Regions from separate parts of the Pseudomonas lini genome, predicted to be linked through region 2. Evidence: predicted binding sites of a transcription regulator. Region 2 holds the regulator's gene; the other holds the start of a gene.
What was found. Region 2 encodes FliA, which starts transcription of late flagellar genes. Its sites were predicted from a motif close to CTAAAGTTTNNNNNNNNNNNGCCGNTAA; they were not measured.
Positions count from the first base shown of each region.

Region 1: a site for FliA is predicted at 12,925-12,952, ahead of AB3226_RS13770 (methyl-accepting chemotaxis protein). Genes of this name have one in related genera too.

Region 1 covers NZ_OZ061318.1:3,021,504-3,037,407, reverse strand. Annotated here, with positions in the region: gene dadA (D-amino acid dehydrogenase) at 1-724, shown strand, start outside; gene AB3226_RS13820 (RidA family protein) at 696-1,049, shown strand; gene alr (alanine racemase) at 1,149-2,222, shown strand; gene AB3226_RS13810 (cupin domain-containing protein) at 2,351-2,899, shown strand; gene AB3226_RS13805 (cytochrome c5 family protein) at 3,081-3,497, shown strand; gene AB3226_RS13800 (acetyl-CoA hydrolase/transferase C-terminal domain-containing protein) at 3,631-5,553, shown strand; gene AB3226_RS13795 (xanthine phosphoribosyltransferase) at 5,681-6,253, opposite strand; gene rep (DNA helicase Rep) at 6,311-8,320, opposite strand; gene AB3226_RS13785 (putative bifunctional diguanylate cyclase/phosphodiesterase) at 8,584-10,257, shown strand; gene AB3226_RS13780 (NorM family multidrug efflux MATE transporter) at 10,399-11,796, opposite strand; gene AB3226_RS13775 (LysR substrate-binding domain-containing protein) at 11,954-12,874, shown strand; gene AB3226_RS13770 (methyl-accepting chemotaxis protein) at 13,060-15,036, shown strand; gene AB3226_RS13765 (aldose 1-epimerase family protein) at 15,302-15,904, shown strand, end outside.
Region 2 covers NZ_OZ061318.1:5,067,151-5,082,615, forward strand. Annotated here, with positions in the region: gene fliQ (flagellar biosynthesis protein FliQ) at 1-25, shown strand, start outside; gene fliR (flagellar biosynthetic protein FliR) at 29-814, shown strand; gene flhB (flagellar biosynthesis protein FlhB) at 818-1,957, shown strand; gene AB3226_RS22940 (DUF6124 family protein) at 2,079-2,438, opposite strand; gene flhA (flagellar biosynthesis protein FlhA) at 2,967-5,096, shown strand; gene flhF (flagellar biosynthesis protein FlhF) at 5,108-6,433, shown strand; gene fleN (flagellar synthesis regulator FleN) at 6,551-7,381, shown strand; gene fliA (RNA polymerase sigma factor FliA) at 7,378-8,118, shown strand; gene AB3226_RS22965 (chemotaxis response regulator CheY) at 8,286-8,657, shown strand; gene AB3226_RS22970 (protein phosphatase CheZ) at 8,688-9,476, shown strand; gene AB3226_RS22975 (chemotaxis protein CheA) at 9,530-11,773, shown strand; gene AB3226_RS22980 (chemotaxis response regulator protein-glutamate methylesterase) at 11,823-12,959, shown strand; gene AB3226_RS22985 (flagellar motor protein) at 12,959-13,699, shown strand; gene motD (flagellar motor protein MotD) at 13,712-14,605, shown strand; gene AB3226_RS22995 (ParA family protein) at 14,649-15,437, shown strand.

The DNA.
Region 1 (15,904 bases), 2.0 Mb from region 2:
CGACCAGACCGGCGACTGCCAGATTTTCACCACCCGCCTGGCCGAAATGGCCACGAAACTGGGTGTGGAATTCCGTTTTGGCCAGGACATCCAGCACCTCGACTTCGCCGGTGATCGCATCAACGGCGTGTGGATCGACGGCAAGCTGGAAACCGCCGACCGCTACGTGCTGGCGCTGGGCAGCTACTCGCCGCAATTGCTCAAGCCGTTGGGCATCCGGGCTCCGGTGTATCCGCTCAAGGGTTACTCGCTGACCGTGCCGATCATCAACCCGGCGATGGCCCCGACGTCGACCATTCTCGATGAGACCTACAAGGTCGCGATCACCCGTTTCGACAACCGCATCCGCGTCGGCGGCATGGCGGAAATTGCCGGTTTTGACCTGTCGTTGAACCCGCGTCGACGCGAAACCCTGGAGATGATCGTCAACGACCTTTATCCTCAAGGCGGCGATCTGCCCCAGGCGAGCTTCTGGACCGGCCTGCGTCCGACCACGCCGGACGGCACCCCGATTGTCGGCGCCACGCCGTTCAAAAACCTGTTTCTGAATACGGGCCACGGTACGCTCGGCTGGACCATGGCCTGTGGCTCCGGTCGTTTGCTGGCTGACCTGATGGCGAAGAAAACGCCGCAGATCAGTGCCGAAGGCCTCGATATTTCCCGTTATGGCAACAAACTTCAGGAGTCCGCAAAACATGTCAATCCAGCGCCAGCTCACCAATGAGCGCATGAGCCCGATCGTTGTCCACAACAGTACCGTGTATCTGGCAGGGCAGGTCGGCGATGACATGAGCGCCGGGATTGAACAGCAGACCCGTGAAACCCTCGCCAACATCGAGCGTTTGCTGGATCTGGCCGGGACCGACAAGAGCCGTCTGCTGTCGGTGACGATTTACCTGAAAGACATCGATGCGCACTTCGAAGGCATGAATTCGGTGTGGGACCAGTGGCTGCCGAAAGGCGTTGCCCCGGCCCGCGCTACCGTTGAATCGAAGCTGTGCGAACCGCAAATCCTGGTTGAGCTGTCGGTTGTCGCCGCGCTGCCATAACGCTCAGCCAGAAAGATCCCTCTCCCGGCGCTGTTGGCGGTTCACGCTGTCAGCCAGTGCCGGTTTTTTATTCCAATGACCGACTAGAAGTCTGCCGCCATGCGTCCAGCCCGTGCCCTGATCGACCTTCAAGCCCTGCGCCACAACTACCGGATCGCCCGTGAAGTCACGGGGGCAAAAGCCCTCGCGGTGATCAAGGCCGATGCCTATGGCCATGGCGCAGTGCGTTGCGCCCAGGCGCTGGAAGCCGAGGCGGACGGGTTTGCCGTGGCGTGTATTGAAGAAGCGTTGGAGCTGCGTGCCGCCGACATTCGTGCACCGGTGTTGTTGCTCGAAGGCTTTTTCGAAGCTGATGAGCTGTCACTGATCGTCGAGCATGACTTCTGGTGCGTGGTGCATTCGCTGTGGCAGCTCGAAGCCATCGAAAAAGCCGCGCTGAGCAAACCGATCACGGTCTGGCTCAAGCTCGACTCGGGCATGCATCGGGTTGGTTTGCACCCGGCGGATTACCAGGCGGCCTATCAACGGCTGCTGGCCAGCGGCAAAGTGGCGAAGATCGTGCTGATGAGTCACTTCGCCCGCGCCGATGAGCTGCACTGCCAGGCCAGCGCCGAGCAGGTTGCGGTGTTCGAGGCGGCGCGTCAGGGTTTGGCGGCCGAAATCAGTCTGCGTAACTCGCCGGCGGTGCTCGGTTGGCCGCAGATTCCGAGCGATTGGGTGCGCCCAGGCATCATGCTCTACGGCGCAACGCCGTTCGAAGAGGCCAATGCCGTGGCGTCCCGCCTGCAACCGGTGATGACCCTGGAATCGAAAGTAATTTGCGTGCGTGAACTGCCGGCCGGCGAGCCGATTGGCTATGGCGCGAAATTCGTCACCCCCAAGCCAATGCGCGTTGGCGTGGTGGCGATGGGGTATGCCGACGGTTATCCGCGCCAGGCACCGACCGGTACGCCCGTGATGGTCGCCGGGCAGCGCAGCCAGTTGATTGGCCGCGTGTCGATGGACATGCTCTGTGTCGACCTGACCGATGTACCGCAAGCCGGCCTCGGTTCGCCCGTCGAGTTGTGGGGCAACAATATCCTCGCCAGTGACGTTGCGACGGCCGCAGGCACGATTCCTTACCAGATCTTCTGCAATCTGCGTCGAGTGCCGCTGCTCTATTCCGGGGCCTGACGAATAACACTCCCGACCGAAAGTCGCTTCGCCAAACAGGATTCAGGCCCAAGTGTTGTAAATACTGAACGCTGTCGCCATGATAACGCTCAATATTCCTGCAACCTGAATCCCTGGAGGCGCAAGCATTGGACGTCGGTGAACGACTGCAATCGATCCGTAAGCTCAAAGGTCTTTCCCAGCGTGAGCTCGCCAAACGCGCGGGTGTTACCAACAGCACCATTTCGATGATCGAGAAGAACAGCGTCAGCCCCTCGATCAGTTCGCTGAGGAAGGTACTGGGCGGGATTCCCATGTCCATGGTCGAGTTCTTTTCCGAAGAAATCCTGCAGGAAAAACCGACTCAGATCGTCTACAAGGCCCACGAGCTGATCGATATTTCCGATGGGGCAGTGACCATGAAACTGGTCGGTCGGGCTCACCCGAGCCGGGCTATCGCGTTCCTCAACGAAATCTACCCGCCTGGCGCCGATACCGGTGACGAGATGCTCACCCATGAGGGCGAGGAAACCGGAATTCTGGTGGAAGGTCGGCTGGAGCTGGTGGTCGGGCTCGAAACATTTGTGCTCGAGGCCGGCGATAGCTACTACTTTGAGAGTACCAAGCCGCACCGCTTCCGTAATCCGTTCGATGCCCCGGCGCGACTAATCAGCGCAGCTACCCCAGCGAATTTCTAAGAGAAGAGGCGTCCTGCCCGGATTGTGGAGACGCCCATGCTGTATTTCCGCCCACGATAAAACCCCTTCGACTTTGGGGTTGTTTCAGTGTGACGGGCTTACCGCTATACTTGCGCCCGCCTGCGAACCGTGGCCGTGGGCGTGACTAGCCACCATTGAGGGTGAACGCGTGAATCTAATTATGAAAATGCTGGCTGTACCAGCAACCGTATTGGCCCTTTGGGCAGTCAGCGCACAAGCAGCGACCAACGACGATATTGCTAAACGTCTTGAACCCGTCGGCCAGGTTTGTGTGCAGGGCAAAGAATGCAAGGGGATGGAAGTCGCTGCATCTGCTGGTGGCGGTGGTGGTGCCAAGACCCCTGACGAAGTGATTGCGAAACATTGCAACGCTTGCCACGGTACCGGCCTGTTGGGCGCACCGAAAATCGGTGATGCCGCAGCCTGGGGCGAGCGCGCCAAGAAAGAAGGCGGCCTGGACGGCTTGCTGGCGAAAGCAATCTCCGGCATCAACGCAATGCCGCCAAAAGGCACTTGCGCCGATTGCGCAGACGCCGAGCTCAAGGGCGCCATCCAGAAGATGTCTGGCCTGAAGTAAGCCCGGTCTTCAACGAAAAGCCGCTTGCGAGCGGCTTTTTTGTGCCTGCGATTTACCCCTGAGGCTATGCTTTGCAGCAAAGACCCAGCAAGCTCGGTCCAATCCCAATTCATGGAGCGGGCGGGAGGATCAGATGGTGCAGTTGTGTTCTATCGAGCAGGCGGTCGATGACGTTCTGGCGCGGTTGCCGGCGCATATCCACATGGGATTGCCGCTGGGGCTGGGCAAGCCCAATCACTTCGTCAACGCGCTGTATCAACGGATCGCGCAACTGCCCGAGCGGCAACTGACGATTTACACCGCCCTGTGCCTCGGACGCCCACCATTGGGCGATGGTTTGCAAAAGCGCTTCCTCGAACCCTTCATCGAGCGGGTGTTCGGCGATTATCCGGAACTGGATTTCCTCGCCGACCTGCATCGCGACAGCCTGCCAGCCAACATCCACATTCATCAATTTTTCATGCAGCCAGGCAGCCTGCTTAACAGCGCGTCGGCCCAGCAGGATTACGTCAGCAGCAATTACAGCCACGCCGCCCGGGACATCAATGCCGCTGGCTTGAACCTGGTGGCGCAACTGGTCGCCAGCCACAGCGAGCATCCCGATCGCCTGAGCCTGAGCTGCAATCCGGACATCACCCTCGACCTGTTGCCGATGATCGCCAAACGCAGGGCGGCGGGGGAAACGATCCTGCTGGTGGGGCAGGTACACAACGATTTGCCGTACATGCCTGGCGATGCGGAAATCGGCATCGACAGCTTCGACCTGCTGATCGACGCGAAGGACGAAACCACACTGTTTTCTACACCGAACATGCCGGTGGGTTTCCAGGATCATTTCATCGGACTGCACGCCAGCACGCTGGTGCGCGACGGCGGCACTTTGCAAATCGGCATCGGTGCCATGGGTGATGCCCTGACGGCAGCGTTGCTGGCGCGACAGGCTGACAGTGATGGTTACAAGGCGTTGTTGGCGGATCTGAATCTCAGCCAATGGGCGCAGCTGATTGAGCGCGAAGGAGGCATCGAACCGTTCGCCAAGGGCCTTTACGGTTGCAGCGAAATGTTCGTCAACGGCTTACTGGTATTAGCAGACGCCGGGATCGTGCGGCGCAAGGTCTACCCGGACGTGCCGACCCAACAGCAGGCGAATGCCGGCACGCTGGACGAGGCCGCCCAAACGGATGGGATCTGCGTGCACGGCGGGTTTTTCCTCGGGCCGCGCAGTTTCTATGAACGCCTGCGGGAGATGCCCCAAGGCAAACGACTCGAATTCAACATGACCCGCATCAGCTACATCAACGAGCTCTACGGTCAGGAACAACTCAAGCGCTTGCAGCGCCTTGATGCGCGCTTCATCAACACTGTCTTCACCATGACCTTGCTCGGCGCCGGCGTGGCCGATCAACTCGAAGATGGGCGGGTGCTGAGCGGCGTCGGCGGGCAATACAACTTCGTCGTCCAGGGCCATGCGCTGGAAGGCGCGCGTTCGATCCTGCTGCTGCGCAGTTGGCGCGAGTCGGGCGGTGAAGTCAGTTCGAATATCGTCTGGGAATACGGCCACTGCACGATCCCGCGGCAACTGCGGGATATCGTCGTCACCGAGTACGGCATCGCTGATTTGCGCGGCAAGACCGACGCGGCAGTGATCGAGACGTTGCTGAATGTCAGCGACTCACGCTTCCAGCCGGGGCTGATCGAGCAGGCGCAGAATGTTGGCAAATTGCCGAAGCATTTCCGCCTCGATCCGCGTTTCGCCGACAACAGCCCACAGCGGTTGCAGGCCATTCAGGCTCGGCATTCGAATCTGTTTCCGGAATATCCGCTGGGCTGTGATTTCACCGCTGAGGAACGGGACTTATTGCGGGCGCTGAACTGGTTGAAGAGCAAGTTCAAGCTTACGGAGATTCTGGAGTTGGGCAAGGCTGCGCTGGATGCTCCGCAGCCTTCGGAATTCCCGGTGCATCTGGAAAGGATGCAGCTGACCAACCCGGAAGGGCTGAAAGAGGATTTGTTTCAGCGGTTACTGCTCACCGGCCTCAAAGCCACCGCACAATAACTGCCACCACAAAAACCTGTGGGAGCGGGCTTGCCCGCGATGAGGTCATAACATTCAACATTGATGTTGGATGTTCCACCGCCATCGCGGGCAAGCCCGCTCCCACAGGTTCGGTGATGCTGTTGGTTTATTCGATGAAGGTTACAACGCCATCCTTCAGCGACTGCACCCGCGCCAACGATTCAACGCGATAACCCTGAGCATCCAGTTCCGCACGACCACCCTGGAACGACTTCTCGATCACAATACCCAAACCCGCCACAGTCGCGCCGGCCTGTTTGATAATCGAGATCAGCGCTTGCGAGGCCTTACCGTTGGCCAAAAAGTCGTCGATGATCAGCACGCGGTCGCTGCTGGTCAGGTGGCGCGGGGAGATCGCGACGGTACTTTCGGTCTGCTTGGTGAACGAGTAAACGGTCGCCGACAGCAGGTTTTCAGTCAGGGTCAGGGACTGATGCTTGCGGGCAAAAATCACCGGCACGCCGAGGTTCAGGCCGGTCATGATCGCCGGAGCAATGCCCGAGGCTTCGATCGTGACGATCTTGGTGATGCCCGAATCCTTGAACAGCGTGGCGAATTCGTCGCCGATCAGCTTCATCAGGGCCGGGTCGATCTGATGATTCAGAAAGGCATCGACTTTCAGAACCTGGTCGGAAAGCACGATGCCTTCTTCGCGAATTTTCTTGTGCAGTGCTTCCATGAAGCGTTCCTCTTTTGGCGCCTTGTGGCCCCTGAATGCTTATAAAAGTGCTCGATTCTAGCGCTTTAACATCGCGCGTATATCCGCCAATGCGGTATTTCCGCGAACCGCTTTGACTTCAACGGGAGTGTCGTCATTACCTTCCCAGGCCAGGTCGTCCGGTGGCAGTTCATCGAGGAAACGGCTAGGCGCGCAGTCGATGATCTCGCCGTATTGCTTACGCTTGGCAGCGAAGGTGAACGCCAACGTCTGACGCGCTCGGGTAATCCCGACGTAGGCCAGGCGACGTTCCTCTTCAATGGTGTCGGCTTCGATGCTGGAGCGGTGCGGGAGGATTTCCTCTTCCATGCCCATGATGAACACGTAGGGAAACTCCAGGCCCTTGGAGGCGTGCAAGGTCATCATCTGCACACCTTCGGCGCCGTCTTCCTCTTCCTGCTGACGCTCCAGCATGTCGCGCAGAACGAGTTTGCCGATGGCGTCTTCAACGGTCATCTCGCCTTCTTCGTCTTTCTCCAGCGTGTTCTTCAAGGCCTCGATCAGGAACCAGACGTTACCCATGCGGTAATCGGCGGCCTTGTCGCTGGAACTGTTGGTGCGCAGCCAGTTCTCGTAGTCGATGTCCATGACCATGCTGCGCAGGGCGGAGATCGGGTCTTCGCCGGCGCACTGCTCGCGGACCTTGTCCATGAAACGCTTGAAGCGTGACAGGCGATCGGTGAAGCGCGTGTCGAGATGCTCGCCCAAACCAATTTCGTCGGTGGCAGCGTACATCGAGATTTTGCGCTCGGTGGCGTAGTTGCCCAGCTTCTCCAGCGTGGTCGAACCGATCTCCCGGCGTGGGACGTTGATCACCCGCAGGAAGGCGTTGTCGTCGTCCGGGTTCACGATCAATCGGAAGTAGGCCATCAGGTCTTTCACTTCCTGACGTCCGAAAAAGCTGTTGCCGCCGGACAGGCGATACGGAATCTGGTGGTGCTGCAGCTTCAACTCGATCAACTTGGCCTGGTAGTTACCGCGATACAGGATCGCAAAATCGCTGTATGGCCGATCCGTGCGCAGGTGCAGGGTCAGCAGTTCCACCGCCACGCGCTCCGCTTCGGCGTCTTCGTTGCGGCAACGGATCACGCGGATTTCGTCGCCGTGGCCCATCTCACTCCACAGCTGTTTTTCGAACTCGTGCGGGTTATTTGAGATCAGCACGTTGGCGCAGCGCAGGATGCGGCTGGTGGAGCGGTAGTTTTGCTCGAGCATGACCACTTTCAGGGACGGGTAATCGTCCTTGAGCAGCATCAGGTTTTCCGGACGGGCGCCGCGCCAGGCGTAGATCGACTGGTCGTCGTCACCCACCACGGTGAACTGATTACGCTTGCCGATCAGCAGTTTCACCAGCAAATACTGGCTGGCGTTGGTGTCCTGGTATTCGTCCACCAACAGGTAGCGGACCTTGTTCTGCCATTTTTCCAGGATATCGTCGTGTTCCTGGAACAGTTTTACCGGCAGCAGGATCAGGTCGTCGAAGTCCACCGCGTTGAACGCCTTGAGCGTGCGCTGGTAGTGGGTGTAGACGATGGCGGCGGTCTGTTCCTTGGGGTTGCGGGCGTTTTCCAGGGCTTCAGGCGGCAGGATCAGATCGTTTTTCCACGAGCCGATCATGTTCTTGATCTCGTCGACGCCGTCGTCGCCCGAGTATTCCTTCTGCATGATGTCGGTCATCAGGGCTTTGACGTCGGTCTCGTCGAAGATCGAGAAGCCCGGTTTGTAGCCCAGCCGCACGTGTTCCTTGCGGATGATGTTCAGGCCCAGGTTGTGGAAGGTGCAGACCGTCAGGCCGCGGCCTTCGCCGCCCTTGAGCAGCGTGCCAACCCGCTCCTTCATCTCCCGCGCGGCCTTGTTGGTAAAGGTCATGGCGACGATGTACTGGGCGCGGATGCCGCAACTCTGGATCAGATGCGCAATTTTGCGGGTGATCACGCTGGTCTTGCCGGAGCCTGCGCCGGCGAGCACCAAAAGAGGGCCGCCGACGTAGTTCACGGCTTCTTGCTGCCGGGGATTGAGTCGGGACATACGAAGTCAGGGAGTCATTAGCGAAATGGGCCGGCATTTTAACAGGCTCAGCGAATTGTGCTGCTCTCTCCGACTTGTGACGCAACACGCTATCTCTATTTGCCGGTTTTGCTACTTTCACGCAGGATGCGCAGTGAATTTGCGTCTAATGTTCGTATTCAATACGCCAAAGTCGTGTTTGATAACCGATGTCATTTTGTCATTGGTTATCTGCGCGGCATAATGCCCGCCGCCTACATCTTTGCAGAGTCTAGGGAGCTAGCTTGTCTACGCCTGTCGAACCCTTGCGTTTGCTGCTACTGGCTGAAGAGCCGGCGTGGGCAGCGTTGTTGCGCGAGTGTCTGGCTCCGATGGGGAGTTCGGCTGTGCTGCTCAGCGCGCCGAGCTGGGAGTCGGTCAGCAACCTGTTCGATGACAACCGCAGCGCGGTGTTGTTGACGATTCCTGCTCTCCAGCCAGCACCCGGCCGTTGCAACCTGCCGACCGTGTTGCTGCTCGAACACGAGCCGCTGGCGCCGCCCGACGGTGTGAGCGACTGGCTGGTGCGCAATCTGCTGGACCCCGGCATGTTGCGCCGCTGCCTGCGCCATGTGCGTGAACGCGGCGTGCTGGAAAACACGTTGCAGCGCCTGGCCGAGCAGGACCCGTTGACCGGTATCGCCAACCGTCAGGGTTTCCAGACCTTGCTGGCGGCGCGTCTGGCCGAAAACGAAGGTCGCGGCCTGGCCCTCGGTCACCTCGACCTCGACAACTTCCGACACGCCAACGACGCCCTCGGCCACCAGGCCGGCGATCGGTTGATCCTGCAGGTGGTCTCGCGGCTGAAAAGCCAGCTGGAGGCCAGCGATCAACTGGCGCGGCTGGGCAGCGATGAATTCGCCCTGCTGATCGACACCCGCCGCGCCCCTCAGCGCGCCGAATGGATGGCCGAACGCATTACCGAAGCCCTGTCCGAACCCTATTGGGTCGACGGCGAAAGCCTGTTGATCGGTTCCAGCCTCGGCATCGCCCACGCACGAGCGCAGGCCGGCGCCGACCCGTTGATGTGGCATGCGCACATCGCCATGCAGCAGGCCAAGAGCACTCAGGGCTGCACCTTTCACATCTTCAACGAACGGATCAATCGCAATGCCCGCAGCATCGCCGACCTTGAAAGCGAGCTGCGCCGGGCCTTGCGCCGCGATGAGCTGGAATTGCATTACCAGCCGCGCCTGAACCTTGAGGACGGTCAGATCGTTGGCCTCGAAGCGTTGGTGCGCTGGCGTCATGGCGAACGCGGCTTGTTGCCCCCCAGCGAATTCGTGCCGCTGGCCGAGCAAAGTGGTTTGATCGTGCCGCTGGGGTACTGGGTGATTTCCCGGGCCCTGCGGGACATGCAGGCGTTGCGCGAACGAGGTCTGCCAGCGTTGCACATGGCGATCAACCTGTCGTTCCGGCAGTTTCAGGACAGCCAATTGCTGTCGACCCTGAGCCGGCTGATTGCCGAGCGAGGCGTCGAGGCGCAATGGCTGGAATTCGAACTGACCGAGACGGCGGTGATGCGCCGCAGCGATCTGGTCAAGCAGACCATGGACGCCCTCGGGCGTTTGGGCGTGCGCTTCTCGCTGGATGATTTCGGCACCGGATTCTCTTCATTCGTGCACCTCAACAGCCTGCCGATTGCATTGTTGAAGGTGGATAAGAGCTTTGTCGGCGGCATGGAGGAGCGGGAAGAGAATCGCAAACTGGTGCACGCCATGATCAACCTGGCGCACAACCTCAACCTCGAAGTGGTCGCCGAAGGGGTGGAAACACAGGCACAGCTGGATTTATTGCGCGGGTTTGGTTGCGACCAGGTGCAGGGGTATCTGATCAGCAAGCCGTTGCCATTGGCGGAGTTGGTTGAGTATTTGACCTTTGGCAGCAGTCAGCAGACCGCACTGGAAGTCGTGAGCTAACCACAAACAACTGTGGATGCTTTTGTGGCGAGGGAGCTTGCTCCCGCTCGGCTGCGAAGCAGTCGCAAAGCTTTTGGGGCCGCTTCGCGACCCAGCGGGAGCAAGCTCCCTCGCCACACAGCCTCGCTCCCACAGGGGACCTCAGTCAGGCTGAGCGACCTGGAAATTCTGCTCTGACGCCGGCTCCCGCCGAATCATCCGCTTCATCTTCCACTCAAACGCCAGCGTCAGGCTCACCGCCGCACACGCCAGACCCAGCGCCAGACCCCACCAGACCCCCGTTGGCCCCCAGTTCAAATGGAAGGCCATCCACCAGGCGGCCGGTGCGCCGATCAGCCAATAGCAACCCAAACCCACCAGGAACGTGGTCTTGGCATCCTTGAGCCCGCGGATGCAGCCCATGGCGATGGTTTGCGTGCCGTCGAACAGCTCGAACCACGCCGCCACCGCCAACAGGCTCACGGCCAGGTTGATGACTTCGCGGAACGCCGGGTCGTTGTGGTCCAGGAACAAGCCGATCAACTGATGCGGCAGCAGCCAGAAAACCATCGCAAAACCCAGCATTGCCGCCGCACCGAAAGCGATCCCGACCCGTCCGGCCAGCCGTGCATCGAGCAATTGCCCGGCGCCGTAATGCTGGCCGATGCGCATGGTGATCGCGTAAGAAAGTCCCGCCGGAATCATGAACGCCACCGAGACGATTTGCAGGGCGATCTGATGCGCCGCCAGTTGCGTACTGCCCATGGTGCCCATGCACAGCGCAGCGAAGGCAAACAGTCCGACTTCCACCGCATAGGTGCCGCCAATCGGCAGGCCCAGGCGCCACAATTCCTTCAAGTACTGACGGTTGGGCCGCGACAGACCCTGACGCAGCGGATAGGCGTCGTAGGCCGGATGCCGACGAATGTGCAGCGCGAGCGCCAGCGCCATGAGGTTGGCGACGATCGCCGTGACCAGACCGATGCCCACCAGGCCCATTTTTGGTAGGCCGAACATGCCGGTGATCAACGCATAGTTGAGCAGGAAGTTGGCCACGGTACCGGCGAGACTGATGACCATCACCGGCGTCGCCCGGCCGATGGCGCTGGTGAAGCCGCGCAGCACCATGAAGCTCAGGTAGCCGGGCAGGGCGAACGGCAGGATCAACAGAAACTGCCCAGCCGCCTGAACGTTGGTTTCGGTCTGGCCGAACAGCAGCAACACCGGTTTGAGGTTCCACAGCAGTAAACCCGCCACCAGCGCCATCAACCATGCCAGCCACAACCCGGCTTGGGTCAACCGCGCCGCGCCAATGATGTCGCCCGCGCCCTGACGGATCGCCACCAGGGTGCCGACGGCGGCGATCACGCCAAGGCAGAAAATCGACACGAATGAATACGTCGCCGCGCCCAGGCCGCCGCCGGCCAGTGCTTCGGGGCTCAGGCGCGCCATCATCAACGTGTCGGTGAGGACCATCAACATGTGCGCCAACTGCGAGGCAATCAACGGCCCCGCCAGCCGCAGGATGGCCCAGAGTTCAATACGCGCTGGATGCTGCATGATCATCACGCTCGATTGTCAGAGAGAACAGGAAGCGTCGATTCTCGGCGCTCTGCGGGGTTTGCACAAAGGGATAAAAAGGATGGGTGGCATGATTAAAACTCATGCGAGAGAGTTTCTGATAAGTTGAAGCAATCACGCTGTAGGAGCTTTCCTGATGTCTCGTCGTCTTCCTCCCTTGTATGCCCTTCGAGCATTCGAAGCGGCGGCGCGGCATAGCTCGTTTACCCGCGCCGCCGAAGAACTGTCGATCACGCAAAGTGCGGTCAGTCGGCACATTCGTACGCTCGAAGAGCATTTCGCCTGTCGGCTGTTTCATCGCAGCGGGCGAAACCTGCAACTGACCGAATCGGCGCGGCTGATCCTGCCCGGCATTCGCGAAGGCTTCACTGCCCTTGAGCGGGCCTGCAATACCTTGCGCGCCGAGGACGACATCCTGCGCATGAAAGCCCCGTCGACCCTGACCATGCGCTGGTTGTTGGCGCGACTCAGCCGTTTTCGGCACCTGCGACCGGGGAACGAGGTGCAATTGACCAGCGCCTGGATGGATGTCGATACGGTGGACTTCAACCACGAACCCTTCGATTGCGCGGTCATCCTCAGTAACGGGCATTTTCCACCGGACTGGGAGACGACTTTGCTGTTCCCCGAAGAGCTGATTCCGGTGGGGGCGCCGAATCTTCTGAAGGATCAACCGTGGGACGTTGCGCGCCTGGCCAGCACCGAGCTGCTGCATCCGACGCCGGACCGCCGTGACTGGCGCAATTGGCTGGAGCGCATGGGCTTGACCGATCAAGTCTCGCTCAAGGGCGGTCAGGTGTTCGACACACTGGAGCTGGGCATGATCGCCGCTGCCCGAGGTTACGGCGTGTCCATGGGCGATTTGCTGATGGTGGCGGAGGATGTTGCGCAGGGGCGTCTGAGTTTGCCGTGGCCGACGGCCGTCGCCAGTGGTGAGCATTATTACCTGGTCTGGCCGAAAACCCGCCCCGGCGGTGAGCGTTTGCGCCGCCTTAGTGATTTCCTGCAAGGCGAAGTCCGGGCCATGGAATTACCGGATGTAGAACGTCTTGGCTGAATCGATGGAGTCGCCGCAATGGCGGCCTTGAGCCATATCCCCGTTAATTACTCAAGTATTCAGCTTTGCCGCCGAAAATCTGCTGATGGCACCGTCGTGCAGGTTCCATGTTTTCCCCACAATCAGAAATTTTGCCGAGTGTGCGATGGGATCAGAATGATCCGGCCACTGGGTCAGGAGCTGTCATGTCTCAACCTCGTGCTCGGATTGCCTCACAGCTGGGTCTTGCGCTTGCCGTGATTCTGGCGATTGTCATCAGCGGCAGCACAGTATTCGCCCTGCGCTCGCTTGACTCGGCCAACCTCGCCACCCGCGAAGAGCATCTGGCCAGTGAGGCCCGCTTGCTGGCCGATCAGTTGAGCACCTTTCACGGCACCTTGCGTGAAAGTACCCAGCGCCTGGCCGGCCTGTTCGAGAAGCGCTTCAGTGCCGGTTTGAGCGTGCATCCGGATGAGCCGGTGACCGTGGCGGGTGTGCAGACCCCGGGCCTGCACTTGGGCAGTGAAGTGTTGAACAACAACTTCGCAGAAGTCGACGAGTTCAAGCAGATGACCGCAGGCGTGGCGACCGTGTTCGTGCGCAGTGGTGAGGAGTTCATTCGGGTCAGCACGAATGTCACCAAACAAGATGGCAGCCGCGCCATTGGCACTCTGCTCGACCACGCGAACCCGGCTTACGCCCGTTTAATGGCGGGGCAGAGCTACGTGGGTCGAGCGTTGCTTTTCGAACGCTTCTACATGTCGCAGTACACTCCCGTACGTGACAGCAGCGGTAAGATCATTGCCGTGCTGTACGTAGGATTCGATTACACCGACGCGCAGAACGCGCAGTTCGCCAACCTCAAACGCTTCCGCATCGGCCAGACCGGTTCTCTGGCGTTGCTGGATGAACAAGGCAAATGGCTGGTGCCGATTGCCGGTGTACAAGCGCCGGATCAAGCGGTCCCGAGCATCGTCGGTTTGGCCAAGACACCGGGCAAAGGCGACTTCTGGAACGACAAGTCGCAAGACTTTTACAGTGTTGCCGTGCCGTTCGAAGGCGGGCCGTGGTCGGTGGTGGCGAGCATGCCGAAAACCGAAATCCGCGCCGTGACTTGGAGCGTCGGTATTCAATTGGCGATCGGCAGTCTGCTGGCGATGTTGCTGGCAGTCGGTGCGGCGGTCTGGTTGCTGCGCAGCAAACTGGCGCCACTGGGTGATCTGGTGCGTCAGGCTGAAGCCTTGGGCGCTGGTGATTTGAGTGTTCGCCTGAACGTGTCGAGCAATGACGAAATCGGTCAACTTGCCCGCGCCTTCAACCAGATGAGCCAGGCCCTGTCGACCATGGTCGAGCACATCCGTAAAGCCTCGGGAGAGGTCAACAGCCGTGCCCAAGCGTTATCCGGTTTGTCTGGTGGTGCCTATGAAGGGATGGAACAGCAGTCCGGCGAAATCACCAGCATGGCCGGCGCCGTAGAAGAATTCAGCGCCACCTCGCTGAACATCGCCGACAACATGGGCAACACCCAGCGTCTGGCGCAGGAAAACGCACAGCAAACTCAGATCGGTCGTACGTCGATGGACGAAGCGTCCTCATCCCTGGAGCAAATCGCCGGCGCGCTGAACAGCACCGCGACGGTGATCAATACCTTGGGGCAGCGCTCCCAGGAAATCGGCGGCATTGTCGGGGTGATTACCGCGATCGCCGAGCAAACCAACTTGCTGGCGCTCAACGCCGCCATCGAAGCCGCCCGCGCCGGTGAGCAGGGCCGTGGGTTTGCGGTGGTGGCCGATGAGGTGCGCAACCTGGCCTCACGCACCCGCCAGGCCACTGACGAAATTTCCGGGATGATTCAAAGCATCCAGCAGGAAACCGGCAACGCCATCAGCACCATGGAGCAAGGCAACGTGCTGATGCAGGAAGGTTTGTCGCGCAACGCCAACGTTGCCTCGGCGCTGGCGCGGATCGATGAACAAAGCCGCTCGGCCGGTCAACAATTCGCCGCCATCACCACCGCGACCCAGGAACAAAGCAGCACCGCGACCTTGCTCAGCAGCAACCTGCAAAGCATCGCTTTGGCGAACAGTGAACAGCGAGAAGTGGTGTCGAACCTGGCGGTGACTGCCAAGGAGCTGGAGAAGCTCGCGGCGGATTTGCGGCATGAGGTTGACCGGTTTCGTTGAGTCGCCTCTGAAATTGCCTTCGCGAGCAAGCCCGCTCCCACAGTAGATCTGCGGCGAACACAGTACCTGTGAACACCCGAGATCATGTGGGAGCGGGCTTGCTCGCGAAGGGATCGACTCCATTCCCTATTTGCCCCAAATCTGCGGATCAATTCCTGTCTAGTGGTATTCCTTGGCATTTAGCACCAGTGTCTCGATTTTTATGCTTGCTGAAACGTTTCTTCAAGTCTATAAAATTGGCACAACTCCAAGAAAGGCTGCTGCCATGACTCCGCTCAAACTCTTCGTTGCTCTCAGCGCACTGTCCGCTGCTTCCCAGGCCATGGCTTGGGACTACGTCCTGCTCGACACCGATAAAGCTGCCCAGAACTGGCAAATCACCAGCCAGCAACTCGGGGCAAAAACCGACAAACCCTTCAGCGTGACCCTGCGCACTTTGCACGGCGGTCGGCAGGAAGGCGTCAGCATCGTCGACATCGATAACGGCACGATGAAACTCTCGGTGGTGCCCACTCGCGGCATGAACGTCCTACAAGCGTCTGTAGGTGATGTGCGCATGGGCTGGGATTCGCCGGTCAAGGAAGTGGTCAATCCATCCTTCATCGAACTCAACGGCCGTGGTGGTCTGGGCTGGCTGGAAGGTTTCAATGAACTGGTCACCCGTTGCGGCTACGAATGGGTCGGTCACCCCGGCATGGACAACGGCGAACTGCTGACCCTGCACGGTCGCGCCGCTAACATCCCGGCGAACAAAGTCACCCTGCACATCGACGAAAAACCGCCGTATGCCATCACCCTGCGCGGCGAGCTGAAGGAGCAGGCGTTCAAGAAAGTCGACTTCTCCGTCGCCACCGAACTGGTCACCGAA
Region 2 (15,465 bases):
CAGCATCCCGATGGTCATCGGTTAAGCCATGTCGTCGCTGCTTCAGCTGACCGACACCCAGATCAGCACCTGGGTGGCGACGTTCATGTTGCCGTTGTTTCGCATCGGTTCGTTGCTGATGGTCATGCCTATTTTCGGCACGACGCTGGTGCCCCAGCGCGTGCGTCTGTACTTCGCCCTGGCGATCACCTTGGTGATTGCCCCTGGCCTGCCGCCAATGCCGCCGGTCAATGCGCTGGACCTGAGCGCGTTGCTGTTGATTGCCGAGCAGATCATCATCGGTGCGGTCCTCGGCTTCTCCTTGCAGCTATTCTTTCAGGCGTTCGTGGTGGCGGGACAGATCGTCGCGATCCAGATGGGTATGGGCTTCGCCTCGATGGTCGACCCTACGAACGGTGTGTCGGTGGCGGTGATCGGACAGTTCTTCACCATGCTGGTGACGCTGCTGTTCCTGTCCATGAATGGTCACTTGGTGGTGTTCGAAGTCCTCACCGAAAGCTTCACTACACTGCCGGTCGGTGGCGGGTTGATGGTCAATCATTTCTGGGAGCTGGCCGGCAAACTCGGCTGGGTGCTCGGTGCAGCGCTGTTGCTGGTGCTGCCGGCGATCACCGCGTTGCTGGTGGTCAACATCGCATTTGGCGTGATGACCCGGGCGGCGCCACAGCTGAACATCTTCTCGATCGGCTTCCCGCTGACTCTGGTGCTTGGGATGTTCATCATCTGGGTCGGTCTGGCGGACATTCTCAATCAGTATCAGCCGCTGGCCGCCGAGGCTTTGCAGTTGTTACGCGAACTGGCACGGGCGCGCTGAGTCATGGCTGAGAGCGAAAGCGGTCAGGACAAAACAGAAGACCCCACGGAGAAACGCAAAAAGGACTCCCGTGAGAAGGGCGAGATTGCGCGCTCCAAGGAACTCAACACCCTGGCGGTCATGCTCGCTGGCGCCGGTGCGTTGCTGATTTTTGGCGGCGCCCTGGCCCAGGATTTGATGGAGCTGATGCGCATGAACTTCTCGCTCTCGCGAGAGGTGATTCTGGATCAGCGTTCCATGGGCACTTATCTGCTGCATTCGGGGCAGATTGCCCTCGTTGCTATTCAGCCAGTGATGATCACCTTACTGTTGGCTGCGTTGATTGGCCCGATCTCCCTCGGCGGCTGGCTGTTCGCGGCCGGCTCCATGGCGCCGAAATTCAGTCGCATGAACCCCGGCGCGGGGCTGAAACGAATGTTCTCGGCCAAGGCGTTGGTGGAGTTGCTCAAGGCCCTGGCGAAGTTTTTCATTGTGTTATTCGTGGCGTTGGCGGTGTTGTCATCGGACATTGACGATCTGCTGCGTATTGCCCACGAGCCATTGGACATGGCGATCATTCACAGCCTGCAAGTGGTCGGCTGGAGTACTTTGTGGATGGCTTGCGGATTGATCATCATCGCCGCGGTCGACGTGCCGGTGCAGTTGTGGGAAAGCCACAAGAAGCTGCTGATGACCAAGCAGGAAGTTCGCGATGAGCACAAGGATCAAGAAGGTAAGCCGGAGGTCAAGCAGCGCATTCGCCAGTTGCAACGCGAGATGTCGCAGCGGCGGATGATGGCGGCCATTCCCGAGGCCGACGTGGTCATCACCAACCCGACTCACTACGCCGTGGCGCTCAAGTACGATCCGGAAAAGGGCGGGGCGCCGATGCTGATCGCCAAGGGCAGTGACTTCCTGGCCCTGAAGATCCGTGAAATCGCCGTGGCCAATAATGTGCTGCTGCTCGAATCGCCGGCGCTGGCGCGCTCGATCTACTACTCCACGGAGCTGGAACAGGAAATTCCCGGCGGGCTTTATCTGGCAGTCGCCCAGGTATTGGCCTACGTCTACCAGATCCGTCAGCACCGCGCCGGCAAGGGCAAGCGCCCGGATCCGCTCCAGGATGATTTGCCGATTCCGCCGGATCTGCGCCGCGATTCCTGATAGATCTAAAAGTCGCAACCTTTGGCGGCGGCCACAGGCGTGTGGGGAGCTGCCGAAGGCTGCGATCTTTTCTGCTTTACCTGCTTTTGTGGTAGGGCAAGCCCCTCACTCCAAGTCTGCGCTAGCCTTGTGGGTCGAAGTTATCCAGCACCCGGTTCACCGCCAGCTCGCCGAGCATGACCACCGATTGAATCCCCAGCATCATGTTGCGATGTGGCATGTCCATCAATCCGGCGAACTCACTGAGCATCATGCTCGCTGAGGCCAAGGATTCGCAGACGTTGACCAGCAGGGTTTCGTTATCGACCTCGGCACCGACATGGTAAATGGTGCTGGGTTTGCGCTTGGTGTCTTTGGGGATGGGCGGTTTGAGGTAGTAATCGAGGGCGCGGTCGGCGGCTTCGTTGAGCTTTTTGGAATCGAGGGATTCGTAGGGGGATGCCGGATCGGTTTCCGGTGGGTTGGGCGTTGGTTTGAACATAGATGGAACTCCATATGTGATTAGAGGAGCCATCACCCTCGCTACCAAACGAAGAGGTGGTGGCCATACGAAGGTTGGTAGACCGGCCCACATGGAAAAACCGGCGCGCCCGAGGACGCCCTACGCATGGCCACCATAAAAACAAATGCCGAAAAAGCACCTGCATAAGGTGACGCTATGCGTCATGTGGACGGCGGGCTACCAAACCCGATCGCTGTTTTTCAGCGACAGGGAAACGATAGAGCCCGGCCCTTAGGCGCACAAGCCGGCGGATTCTGGCGTAGTCGTAGGCAACGACGCAAGGATGTGTAGCCTGGGTGAGTGTCTGGAGATGTCGATTAAACATGTCTGTTTAAAATCAAAAGATCGTCCGAACGCGGCCCGAGCCTTTGGACGATCTTTTGATCTTCCGTGACTCGCGCAACCCTCTATTTCCCACCCCGGCAAAAGTTGGAAGGCTTCTTGCAATAGCCGCCCTGCGCCTGCTTCAGGCGTCAAAAGTTTGCTTTAAAGAAACGGGGAAAACCGGTGGATCGCTCTCAGTTAATCAACACTGCACGCACAAACGTTGCCGACCTCAGTCGGGGCAATCTGGGTGTGCCGCTGTTGCTGCTGGTCATGCTGGCCATGATGATGTTGCCGGTGCCGCCGTTCCTGCTGGACGTGTTTTTCACCTTCAACATTGCCTTGTCCATCGTCGTGTTGCTGGTCTGCGTGTACGCCTTGCGGCCGCTGGATTTTGCGGTGTTCCCGACCATTCTGCTGGTGGCAACGTTGCTGCGACTGGCGCTGAACGTGGCCTCGACGCGGGTGGTGATGCTTCACGGTCAGGACGGTCATGCCGCCGCCGGTAAGGTGATCCAGGCCTTCGGTGAGGTGGTGATCGGCGGTAACTACGTGGTCGGTATCGTGGTCTTTGCGATCTTGATGATCATCAACTTCGTCGTGGTGACCAAGGGCGCCGGGCGGATTTCCGAGGTGAGCGCGCGTTTCACCCTCGATGCGATGCCCGGCAAACAGATGGCGATCGACGCCGACTTGAACGCCGGCCTGATCGATCAGAACCAGGCGAAATTGCGCCGGATGGAAGTGGCCCAGGAAGCCGAGTTCTACGGTTCGATGGACGGTGCCAGCAAGTTCGTGCGTGGTGACGCCATCGCCGGTCTGCTGATTCTGTTCATCAACCTGATCGGCGGTATGGCGGTCGGTATCTTCCAGCACGGCATGAGCTTTGCTGATGCCGGCAAGGTTTATGCGCTGTTGACCATCGGTGACGGTTTGGTGGCGCAGTTGCCATCACTGCTGTTGTCGACTGCCGCTGCGATCATGGTGACCCGTGCTTCCGGCTCGGAAGACATGGGCAAGCAGATCAATCGTCAGATGTTCGCTTCGCCGAAAGCCCTGGCAGTGGCCGCTGGCTTGATGGCGGTGATGGGCCTGGTGCCCGGCATGCCGCACTTCTCCTTTCTGAGCATGGCAGCCCTGGCGGCCGGCGGCGCTTACCTGTTCTGGAAGAAGCAGAACGCGGTCAAGGTTCAGGCCCTGCAGGAGGTCAAGCGTCAGCAGGAACTGCTGCCATCGCCGGCCCGCGCTCAGGAAACCAAAGAGCTTGGCTGGGATGACGTGACCCCGATCGACATGATCGGCCTGGAAGTCGGCTACCGCCTGATCCCGCTGGTGGATCGCAACCAGGGTGGTCAGTTGCTGGCACGGATCAAGGGTGTGCGTAAAAAGCTCTCCCAGGACCTGGGCTTCCTGATGCCGACTGTGCATATCCGTGACAACCTCGACCTGGCGCCAAGCGCCTATCGCCTGACCCTGATGGGCGTGATCCTGGCCGAGGCCGAGATTTATCCGGACCGCGAGTTGGCGATCAACCCGGGGCAGGTCTACGGCACGCTCAACGGCATCACCGCCAAAGATCCGGCTTTTGGTCTGGAGGCGGTCTGGATCGAAATCAGCCAGCGTGCCCAGGCGCAATCCCTTGGTTATACCGTGGTCGATGCCAGTACGGTAGTGGCAACGCATTTGAACCAGATTCTGTACAAGCACTCCAGCGAGCTGATCGGCCACGAAGAAGTCCAGCAACTCATGCAATTGTTGGCCAAAAGCTCACCGAAACTGGCAGAAGAGTTGGTGCCGGGGGTGGTTTCGCTGTCGCAACTGCTCAAAGTCTTGCAGGCATTGCTGGCCGAACAAGTACCGGTACGAGACATTCGCAGCATCGCCGAAGCCATCGCCAACAACGCCGCCAAGAGTCAAGATACTGCCGCTTTGGTGGCCGCGGTGCGCGTCGGCGTATCCCGCGCAATCGTGCAAAGCATTGTAGGCACTGAGTCGCAGCTGCCTGTGATCACCTTGGAACCAAGGTTGGAACAAATATTGCTCAATAGTCTTCAGAAGGCAGGACAAGGCTCGGAAGAGGGTGTTCTGCTGGAGCCAAGCATGGCAGAGAAACTGCAACGCTCGTTGATCGAAGCGGCGCAGCGTCAGGAAATGCAAGGTCAACCGGTGATTCTGCTGGTGGCCGGTCCGGTTCGCGCGATGCTCTCGCGATTCGGCCGACTGGCAGTCCCGGGTTTGCATGTGTTGGCTTACCAGGAAATCCCTGACAACAAGCAAGTGACCATCGTTGCGACAGTAGGGCCCAACGGCTGAGGTAGTGGTTTATGCAAGTTAAGCGTTTTTTCGCCGCCGATATGCGTCAGGCCATGAAACTGGTTCGTGATGAGCTGGGCGCCGATGCCGCCATCATTGGCAATCGCCGGATCGCCGGCGGTGTCGAGCTGACGGCTGCCCTGGATTACAAATTGTCGGCGCTGGCCCCGCGTGTTCCGAACATGGAACTCGAGGACGAGTTGCGCAAGACCCAGTCGCGGATCGTCACCGCCCAGGCCGAACTGAGCCTGCGTGGCGATGGCGAGAGCGACAAAGCCACCAATCGCCAGTTGTTCGCCGGCCTGCCGTTGACCGCCGCCGAGCCACTGATCGAGCCAACGCTGGCCGAGCCTCGGCGTCCGGCACCCGCGCCTGCCGCAGCGACCGGCGTCGATCCGCGTGCGTTCGACTCGATGCGTTTCGAGCTCAACAGCCTGCGTGAACTGATGGAAGTGCAACTCGGCTCGCTGGCCTGGAATCAGCTGCAAGGCAGCCGTCCGGCCCAGGCCAACCTCTGGCGTCGCCTGCAACGCATCGGTCTGTCCGGCCCGTTGTCGCGCGATCTGCTGGCACTGATTACCGACATTGAAGAACCCCGTCAGGCCTGGCGCATGTTGCTCGCGCACCTGGCGCGGATGATTGCCACCCCGCAAGTTGAGCCACTGGAAGAGGGCGGCGTGATTGCGATGGTCGGCCCGGCCGGTATGGGCAAGACCACCACGCTGGCCAAACTCGCCGCCCGTTACGTGCTCAAGTACGGCGCGCAGAACATCGCGCTGGTGAGCATGGACAGCTACCGCATCGGCGCTCAGGAACAGCTCAAGACCCTGGGCCGCATCCTCAATGTGTCAGTCACCCACGTCGACCCGGGCCAATCGCTGGTGCAGGCGCTGGAACCTTTGCTGCGCAAACGCGTGGTTCTGATCGATACCGCCGGCCTGCAGGCCAGCGATCCGGCACTGCGCATGCAGCTCGAAAGCCTGGCCGGACGAGGGATCAAATCAAAAAATTATCTGGTCTTGGCAACCACTAGCCAAAAACAGGTTCTAACCGCCGCTTATCATAGTTACAAGCGTTGCGGGCTAGCTGGCTGCATCCTGACTAAACTGGATGAAACGGCAAGCCTGGGTGAGGTGTTGAGCCTGGCCATCAGTCATGAATTGCCGGTGGCTTACCTGACCGATGGCCCGCGGATCCCGGATGATTTGCATCTGCCGCGTCGTCATCAGTTGGTCAGCCGCGCCGTTAGCGTGCAAATGCAGGAAGAACCCAGCGAAGAAGCCATGGCTGATATGTTCGCTGACCTCTACCACAGTCCGACCAAGCGGGTTGGCTGAGGTATTAATGAACAGTTTTTGTACCTACATCGATGGTCTGCCAATGCATTGTTCAGTTGGTGAACGCGCAGCCAGTAATGTGGCCTCCGTCTAAGTAAGACAAGGTAAAGAAATAACATGGGCAGCATGCATCCCGTACAGGTGATCGCGGTGACCGGCGGCAAAAGTGGCGTCGGGAAGACTAACGTGTCAGTGAACTTGTCCCTGGCTCTAGCTGAGCTCGGCCGGCGCGTCATGCTGCTGGATGCCGATCTGGGGCTGGCGAACGTCGACGTCCTGTTGGGGCTGACACCCAAACGTACTTTGGCCGATGTGATCGAAGGCCGGTGTGAGCTGCGCGACGTGCTGCTGCAAGGGCCCGGCGGTATCCGCATCGTCCCGGCCGCGTCCGGCACCCAGAGCATGGTTCATCTGAGCCCGGCCCAGCATGCCGGCCTGATCCAGGCCTTCAGCGACATCGGCGACAACCTCGACGTATTGGTGATCGACACCGCTGCGGGCATTGGTGACTCGGTAGTCAGTTTCGTTCGCGCAGCCCAGGAAGTCTTGCTGGTGGTGTGCGACGAGCCGACCTCGATCACTGACGCCTACGCGCTGATCAAACTGCTGAACCGCGACTACGGCATGAATCGTTTCCGCGTCCTGGCCAACATGGCGCAGAGCCCGCAGGAGGGCCGCAACCTGTTCGCCAAGTTGACCAAGGTCACCGATCGCTTCCTCGACGTCGCCTTGCAATACGTTGGCGCGGTGCCTTACGACGAAAGCGTGCGCAAGGCCGTGCAGAAGCAGCGTGCCGTCTACGAAGCCTTTCCCCGTTCCAAGTGCGCTCTGGCATTCAAGGCCATTGCGCAGAAGGTCGATACCTGGCCGCTGCCGGCCAACCCGCGTGGGCATCTGGAATTTTTCGTCGAGCGCCTCGTGCAACAAACGGCAGGACCCGTCCTATGACAGCCAGTGGTTACAACCTCTACAAGAACTCGGCACGTGACGCGCAGTACGAACTAATCGAGCGTTACGCGCCCTTGGTAAAACGCATTGCCTACCATTTGCTGGCGCGTTTGCCGGCCAGTGTCCAGGTCGAAGACCTGATCCAGGCCGGCATGATCGGCCTGCTTGAAGTATCAACCAAATACGACGCCAGCAAAGGCGCGAGTTTCGAGACGTACGCGGGCATTCGAATCCGCGGCGCGATGCTCGATGAAGTGCGCAAGGGGGACTGGGCGCCACGTTCGGTTCACCGCAATACCCGCATGGTCAGCGACGCGATTCGCTCGATTGAAGCTAAAACCGGCCGTGACGCTAAAGATCACGAAGTTGCGGCCGAACTCCAATTGAGTCTCGACGATTATTACGGGATTTTGAACGACACCCTGGGTAGCCGGTTATTCAGTTTCGACGATCTGTTGCAGGACGGCGAACACGAAGGGCTGCATGAGGATGGCGCCAGTGCTCATCTCGAGCCGTCACGCGATCTGGAAGATGAACGCTTCCAGGCGGCGCTGGCGGACGCGATTGCCAATTTGCCGGAGCGTGAGCGACTGGTGTTGGCGCTGTACTACGACGAAGAGTTGAATCTCAAGGAAATCGGTGAGGTCCTGGGGGTCAGCGAATCGCGGGTCAGCCAGTTACACAGCCAGTGCGCGGCCCGTTTGCGGGGGCGTTTGGGGGAGTGGCGAGCGCGCTGAAGGCAGTGTGGGGACACTGCGAATGGAGCAGGTGTGGTGTTGAACCGCGCCGGTTTCGATCTGTTGTGCTCCAGACAGTCATTGAGTGCTTTGCCGGATTGATTGAAATGGCGCGTCCAGGTGCTGGACGCGTTTAAGACTGCTTGGAGGTCGAATTGAACAAGAACATGAAAATCCTCATCGTTGATGACTTCTCAACGATGCGGCGGATCATAAAAAACCTGTTGCGTGACCTTGGGTTCACCAACACGGTCGAGGCTGACGATGGCATCACTGCCATTCCGGTTCTCAACAGCGGGGGCATCGACTTTCTGGTAACGGACTGGAACATGCCTGGCATGACCGGCATCGATCTGCTGCGTCACGTGCGCGCCGATGAAAAGCTCAAGCACCTGCCGGTGCTGATGGTGACCGCTGAAGCCAAGCGCGAGCAAATCATCGAAGCCGCTCAGGCGGGTGTGAACGGCTATGTGGTCAAGCCATTCACGGCTCAAGCGTTGAAAGACAAGATTGAAAAGATCTTCGAACGCATCGGTTGATGTGCAAAGCCAGTCCGTCACGGGGGAGCTATGGAGCAAAACGAATCTTCACAGGGCGATTTCGAATCGACCCTGAAAAAACACGCGGTCGAACTGGTCGAAAGCCTTGAAAAAGGCAGGTTCGGCGACGCTGTGCAACTGATCCATGAGCTCAACCAGACCCGTGACCGCGGCCTGTACCAGGAAGTGGGCAAGCTCACCCGCGAGCTGCATAGCGCGATCGTCAATTTTCAGATTGACCCGCACATGCCGCAAGCCGAGGAAGTGTCTCAGATCACCGATGCCACTGAGCGCCTGGGTTATGTGGTCAAGCTGACCGAGGCCGCGGCCAACCGCACCATGGACCTGGTGGAAAACGCCACGCCGCTGATCAATGGCCTGAGCGATGAAGCTCAGGCGCTGAGCACGGATTGGGGACGGTTCATGCGTCGCGAAGTCGGGGCTGAAGAGTTCCGAGAACTGGCCAGGCGGGTTGACGGTTTCCTGACACGCAGCAGCGAAGACAACCGCGTCGTGTCGAGCAACCTCAACGACATTCTGCTGGCCCAGGATTACCAGGACCTCACCGGTCAGGTGATCAAGCGCGTGACCCAGTTGGTCACCGACGTTGAAAGCAATCTGCTCAAGCTCGTGCTCATGGCCAGTCAGGTCGACCGCTTTGCGGGTATCGAACATGACCATGAAGCGATGCTCGCTGAAAAAGATCCACAAAAACATCTCTCTCAGGGTGAAGGTCCGCAGATTCATGCCGATAAAAGAGAAGACGTTGTGTCCGGTCAGGACGATGTGGACGATTTGTTATCCAGCCTAGGATTTTAGAGTTTTAGCATTTTAGGTTTTTTAGGTTTTTAGACCTCAGGAGCACCCCCTTAATGAGCTTCGGCGCCGATGAAGAGATCCTTCAGGATTTCCTGGTTGAGGCCGGCGAGATTCTAGAGCAACTGTCCGAACAGCTGGTCGAGCTTGAAAGCCGACCGGATGATGCGGATTTGCTCAATGCAATTTTTCGCGGTTTTCACACTGTAAAAGGGGGCGCCGGCTTCCTCCAGCTCAATGAGCTGGTGGAGTGCTGTCACATCGCCGAGAACGTGTTCGACATCCTGCGCAAGGGTGAACGACGCGTCGACTCGGAACTGATGGACGTGGTTCTCGAGGCACTGGACGCGGTGAACGGAATGTTCAGCGAGGTCCGCGAACGCAGCCCGATCACAGCTGCCACGCCTGAATTGCTGGCTGCTCTGGCCCGCCTGGCCGAGCCGCAAACCGGCGATGAAGCAGCACCTGTCGCTGAAGTGGTGCAAGAGCCGGCCGCTGAAAGTGAATCCGGTGACATTACCGATAACGAATTCGAACAACTGCTGGACTCGCTGAATGCCGTCAAGGCTCAGGCCGAGGCGCCTGTGGTTGCTCCGCCTGCCGCCGATACGGCGACCAGCGACGAAATCACCGATGCCGAGTTCGAGTCGTTGCTCGATCAATTGCACGGCAAAGGCCAGTTCGCCGCCGATGCAGTGGTCGCGGCGCCCGCCGCACCGGCTGCCCCGAAAGCGGCAGGCGACAGCTCCGACATCACCGATGACGAGTTCGAAACACTGCTCGATCAGTTGCACGGCAAAGGCAACTTTGCGGTCGATGCGCTGGAATCGGCGATTGCTTCGGCCCCGGCCCCGGCTGCGCCAACCGCTAAAGCGGCCGGCGGTGATCTGATCTCCGATCATGAGTTCGAATCGCTGCTCGACGAATTGCACGGTAAAGGCAAGTTCACTGAAGTGGGCACCGGTTCTGCTGCTTCGGCGGTAGCAACCCCAGTCGTCAAGGCAGCGGCGCCGGCACCTGTCGCCAAAGCGCCTGAGCCAAAAGCCCAGGCGCCCAAGCCTGCTGCCGCTGCTGCACCGGCTCCTGCTCGTGCCCCGGCTGCGCCGCCACCGGAAAAACCGGCCAGCGAAGCCGAGACCACCGTGCGGGTCGATACCGCGCGTCTCGACGAAATCATGAACATGGTCGGCGAGTTGGTTCTGGTGCGTAACCGCTTGGTCCGTCTGGGCCTCAACAGCGGCGACGAAGCCATGTCCAAGGCCGTGTCGAACCTCGACGTGGTCACGGCCGACCTGCAAACCGCGGTCATGAAGACCCGGATGCAGCCGATCAAGAAAGTTTTCGGGCGCTTCCCGCGTCTGGTTCGCGACCTGGCTCGCCAGCTCAAGAAAGAGATCAACCTGGAGCTGGTCGGCGAAGAAACCGACCTCGACAAGAACCTCGTCGAGGCCCTGGCCGACCCGCTGGTCCACTTGGTGCGCAACTCGGTCGACCACGGTATTGAAGAGCCGACTGAGCGCGAAGCGATGGGCAAACCTCGCAGCGGCAAGGTGATCCTGTCCGCTGAACAGGAAGGCGACCACATCCTGCTGTCCATCTCCGATGATGGCAAAGGCATGGACGCTGATGTTCTACGCGGCATCGCCGTGAAGAAAGGCCTGATGGACAAGGATGCGGCGGACCGTCTCAGCGAGACTGATTGCTTCAACCTGATCTTCGCTCCGGGGTTCTCGACCAAGACCGAGATTTCCGACGTGTCCGGGCGCGGCGTGGGCATGGACGTGGTGAAAACCAAGATCGCCCAGCTCAACGGCACCATCAATATCTACTCGACCAAGGGCAAGGGCTCGAAGATCGTCATCAAGGTCCCGTTGACCCTGGCGATCATGCCGACGCTGATGGTCATGCTCGGCAACCAGGCGTTCGCGTTCCCGCTGGTGAACGTCAACGAGATCTTCCACCTCGACCTGTCGCGCACCAACGTGGTGGACGGTCAGGAAGTGGTGATCGTGCGGGACAAGGCGCTGCCTCTGTTCTACCTCAAGCGCTGGCTGGTCAGCTCCGCCGCTCACGAAGAGCAGCGCGAAGGCCATGTGGTGATCCTTTCAGTGGGCACTCAGCGGATCGGCTTCGTCGTCGACCAGTTGGTGGGCCAGGAAGAAGTGGTCATCAAGCCATTGGGCAAAATGCTCCAGGGAACCCCGGGCATGTCCGGCGCCACCATCACTGGTGACGGCCGCATTGCACTGATTCTCGATGTGCCGAGCATGCTCAAGCGTTACGCCGCACGGCGTATTTGATTCTGGGGGAGCGGGGCGACTGAGCCTCGCCCCGTCTAATGGAGTGTTTATGGCAGTCAAAGTCCTGGTGGTGGACGATTCGGGGTTTTTCCGCCGCCGCGTCTCGGAAATTCTTTCAGCGGATTCGAATATCCAGGTCGTCGGTACGGCGACCAATGGCAAAGAGGCGATCGATCAGGCGCTGGCCCTCAAGCCAGACGTGATCACCATGGACTACGAGATGCCGATGATGGATGGCATCACGGCAGTGCGGCACATCATGCAGCGCTGCCCGACCCCGGTGTTGATGTTCTCCTCGCTGACTCACGAAGGCGCGCGGGTTACCCTCGATGCGCTGGACGCCGGCGCGGTGGACTTCCTGCCGAAGAATTTCGAAGACATTTCCCGTAACCCGGAGAAGGTCAAGCAACTGCTGTGCGAGAAGATTCTCAGCATCTCGCGCAGTAACCGTCGTGTCAGCGCCTACAGCGCTCCGGCTCCGGCTCCGGTGGCCGCACCAGCCCCGACGCCTGCGCCTTCGAGCGTCAGCAGCTATGGCAGCGGCGCGCCTGCGCGTCCGGCCCCGGCACCGATTCCGGCTCGCAGCCATGCAGCGTCGCCGTCGTCTCCAGCGCCCAAACGCAAAGCCTACAAACTGGTCGCCATCGGTACCTCCACCGGCGGTCCGGTTGCCCTGCAGCGGGTGCTGACACAGTTGCCGGCCAACTTCCCGGCACCGATCGTGTTGATCCAGCACATGCCGGCAGCCTTCACCAAGGCCTTTGCCGAGCGTCTGGACAAACTGTGCCGCATCAGCGTCAAGGAAGCCGAGGATGGCGACATCCTGCGTCCGGGCCTGGCGCTACTGGCACCGGGTGGCAAGCAGATGATGATCGACGGCCGCGGCGCGGTGAAAATCCTGCCGGGCGACGAGCGTCTGAACTACAAGCCGTGCGTGGACATCACCTTCGGTTCGGCGGCCAAATCCTACGGCGACAAAGTTCTGGCGGTGGTACTGACCGGCATGGGCGCCGACGGTCGTGAAGGCGCGCGTCTGCTCAAGCAGGGCGGCAGTGCGATCTGGGCTCAGGATGAAGCCAGCTGCGTGATCTACGGCATGCCGATGGCGATCGTCAAAGCCGAACTCGCGGACGCGATATACAGCCTGGACGATATCGGCCGACACCTGGTCGAGGCGTGTCTCTGATGGATGTACTCAGCCTTATCGGGATCATCATGGCGTTCGTCGCCATCATTGGCGGCAACTACCTTGAAGGCGGTCACCTCGGCGCGCTGGCCAACGGCCCGGCGGCGTTGATCGTACTCGGCGGGACCGTCGGTGCGGCGCTGCTGCAATCGCCGATGAGCGCCTTCAAGCGCGCCATGCAGATTCTCGCCTGGATCCTGTTTCCACCTCGCGTGGACCTGGCTGGCGGCATCGATCGCGTCGTGAACTGGAGCCTGACCGCCCGCAAGGAAGGTTTGCTCGGTCTGGAAGGGGTGGCCGACGCCGAACCCGACAGCTACTCGCGCAAAGGCCTGCAATTGTTGGTGGACGGCGCCGAGCCGGAAGCGATTCGCAGCATTCTGGAAGTGGATTTCTACACCCAGGAAAGCCGTGACATCGAAGCCGCCAAAGTCTTTGAAAGCATGGGCGGCTACGCACCGACCATCGGCATCATCGGTGCGGTGATGGGCCTGATCCATGTCATGGGTAACCTGGGCGATCCGTCGCAACTGGGCAGCGGCATTGCCGTCGCTTTTGTCGCCACCATTTATGGCGTGGCCAGTGCCAACCTGATGTTGCTGCCGATTGCCGCCAAGCTCAAGTCCATCGCGTTGCGGCAGTCGCGTTATCGCGAGATGTTGCTGGAAGGGATTCTGTCGATCGCCGAAGGTGAAAATCCTCGCTCCATTGAGTTGAAGCTTCAGGGCTTCATGGATTAAGGGAATAACCTCATGGCTCGTCGTCGGCAACCTGAAGAACACGTCAATCACGAACGCTGGCTGGTTTCCTACGCCGACTTCATTACGTTGCTGTTCGCTTTCTTCGTGGTGATGTACTCGATCTCTTCGATCAACGAAGGCAAGTACAAGATCATTTCCGAGGCGTTGATCGGGGTGTTTACCGATTCCGATCGCGCCCTCAAGCCGATTCCTATCGGCGAAGAGCGACCGAAGACCGTGACTCCGGCCAAGCCGCTGGTCAAGGACAGCGAACAGATCGACGCCGGCATCGCCCAAGCCGCCAAAGATCCGCTCAAAAGCATCGCCGATGACATCAGCGCAGCGTTCGGCGACCTGATCAGCTCCAACCAGATGACTGTGCGCGGCAATGAGTTGTGGGTCGAGATCGAACTCAATTCCAGCCTGTTGTTCGGCAGCGGCGACGCCATGCCCAGCGACATTGCGTTCAACATCGTCGACAAGATTTCCGCGATCCTCAGGCCGTTCGACAACCCGATCCATGTCGAGGGCTTTACCGATGATCAGCCGATTCGCACCGCGCAATACCCGACCAACTGGGAGCTGTCCTCGGCCCGTTCGGCGAGCATCGTGCGCATGCTGGCGATGCAGGGTGTGAATCCCGGTCGTCTGGCGTCGGTGGGTTACGGCGAGTTCCAGCCAGTGGCCAATAACGCCACCGCCGAAGGCCGGGCGCGTAACCGTCGAGTGGTGTTGGTGGTGTCGCGAAATCTCGATGTACGCCGCAGTCTCACCGGCACCGGAACCGCCAATGCGAAACCGGATGCCGCGTTGAAGCGGGCTGGCACACAAACTGCACCGACCCCGGTCAAGTCGCCGGGACGAGAGAGCGCCGTCAATTCTCCGTCACCCGCATTAATACGTTGAGCTATTTCTCGGTCGACCTTTTCGACCGGGAGGAACAATCCGAATGAGAGTCTGGGCAGTCGCCAATCAAAAGGGTGGTGTCGGTAAAACCACTTCCTCCATCGCTTTAGCCGGTTTGCTGGCTGAGGCGGGCAAGCGCGTGGTTGTGGTCGATCTCGACCCCCACGGCTCCATGACCAGCTATTTCGGTTACGACCCCGACAGCCTGGAACACAGCAGCTACGACCTGTTTCTGCACAAGGGCAGCGTGCCGCAAGGCTTGCCCGGTCAGTTGCTGATGCCCACCAGTGACGAACGCATTTCCCTGTTGCCATCGAGCACCGCGCTGGCAACCCTTGAGCGCCAGTCGCCGGGCCAGAGTGGTTTGGGCCTGGTGATCGCCAAGAGCCTGGCGCAGTTGTGGCAGGACTTCGATTATGCGGTGATCGACAGTCCGCCGTTGCTCGGTGTGCTGATGGTCAATGCCTTGGCGGCGAGCCAGCAGTTGGTGATCCCGGTGCAGACCGAGCATCTGGCGGTCAAAGGCCTGGAACGCATGGTCAACACCCTGGCGATGATCAACCGCTCGCGCAAACAGGCGCTGCCGTTCAGCATTGTGCCGACCCTGTTCGACCGTCGCACCCAGGCTTCCCTTGGCACACTTCGCGTGCTGCGCGACAAGTACCCGGAAGAAATCTGGCAAGGCTACATCCCGATCGACACCCGCTTGCGTGACGCGAGCCGGGCAGGGCTGACGCCTTCGCAATTCGACGGCAAAAGCCGTGGTGTTCTCGCTTACCGTGCACTGCTCAAGCATCTGCTGGCAGCACAACTTGTTCCGCAGGTGGCCTGACATGAACCTCATTCGTGTAGGAGCGAGG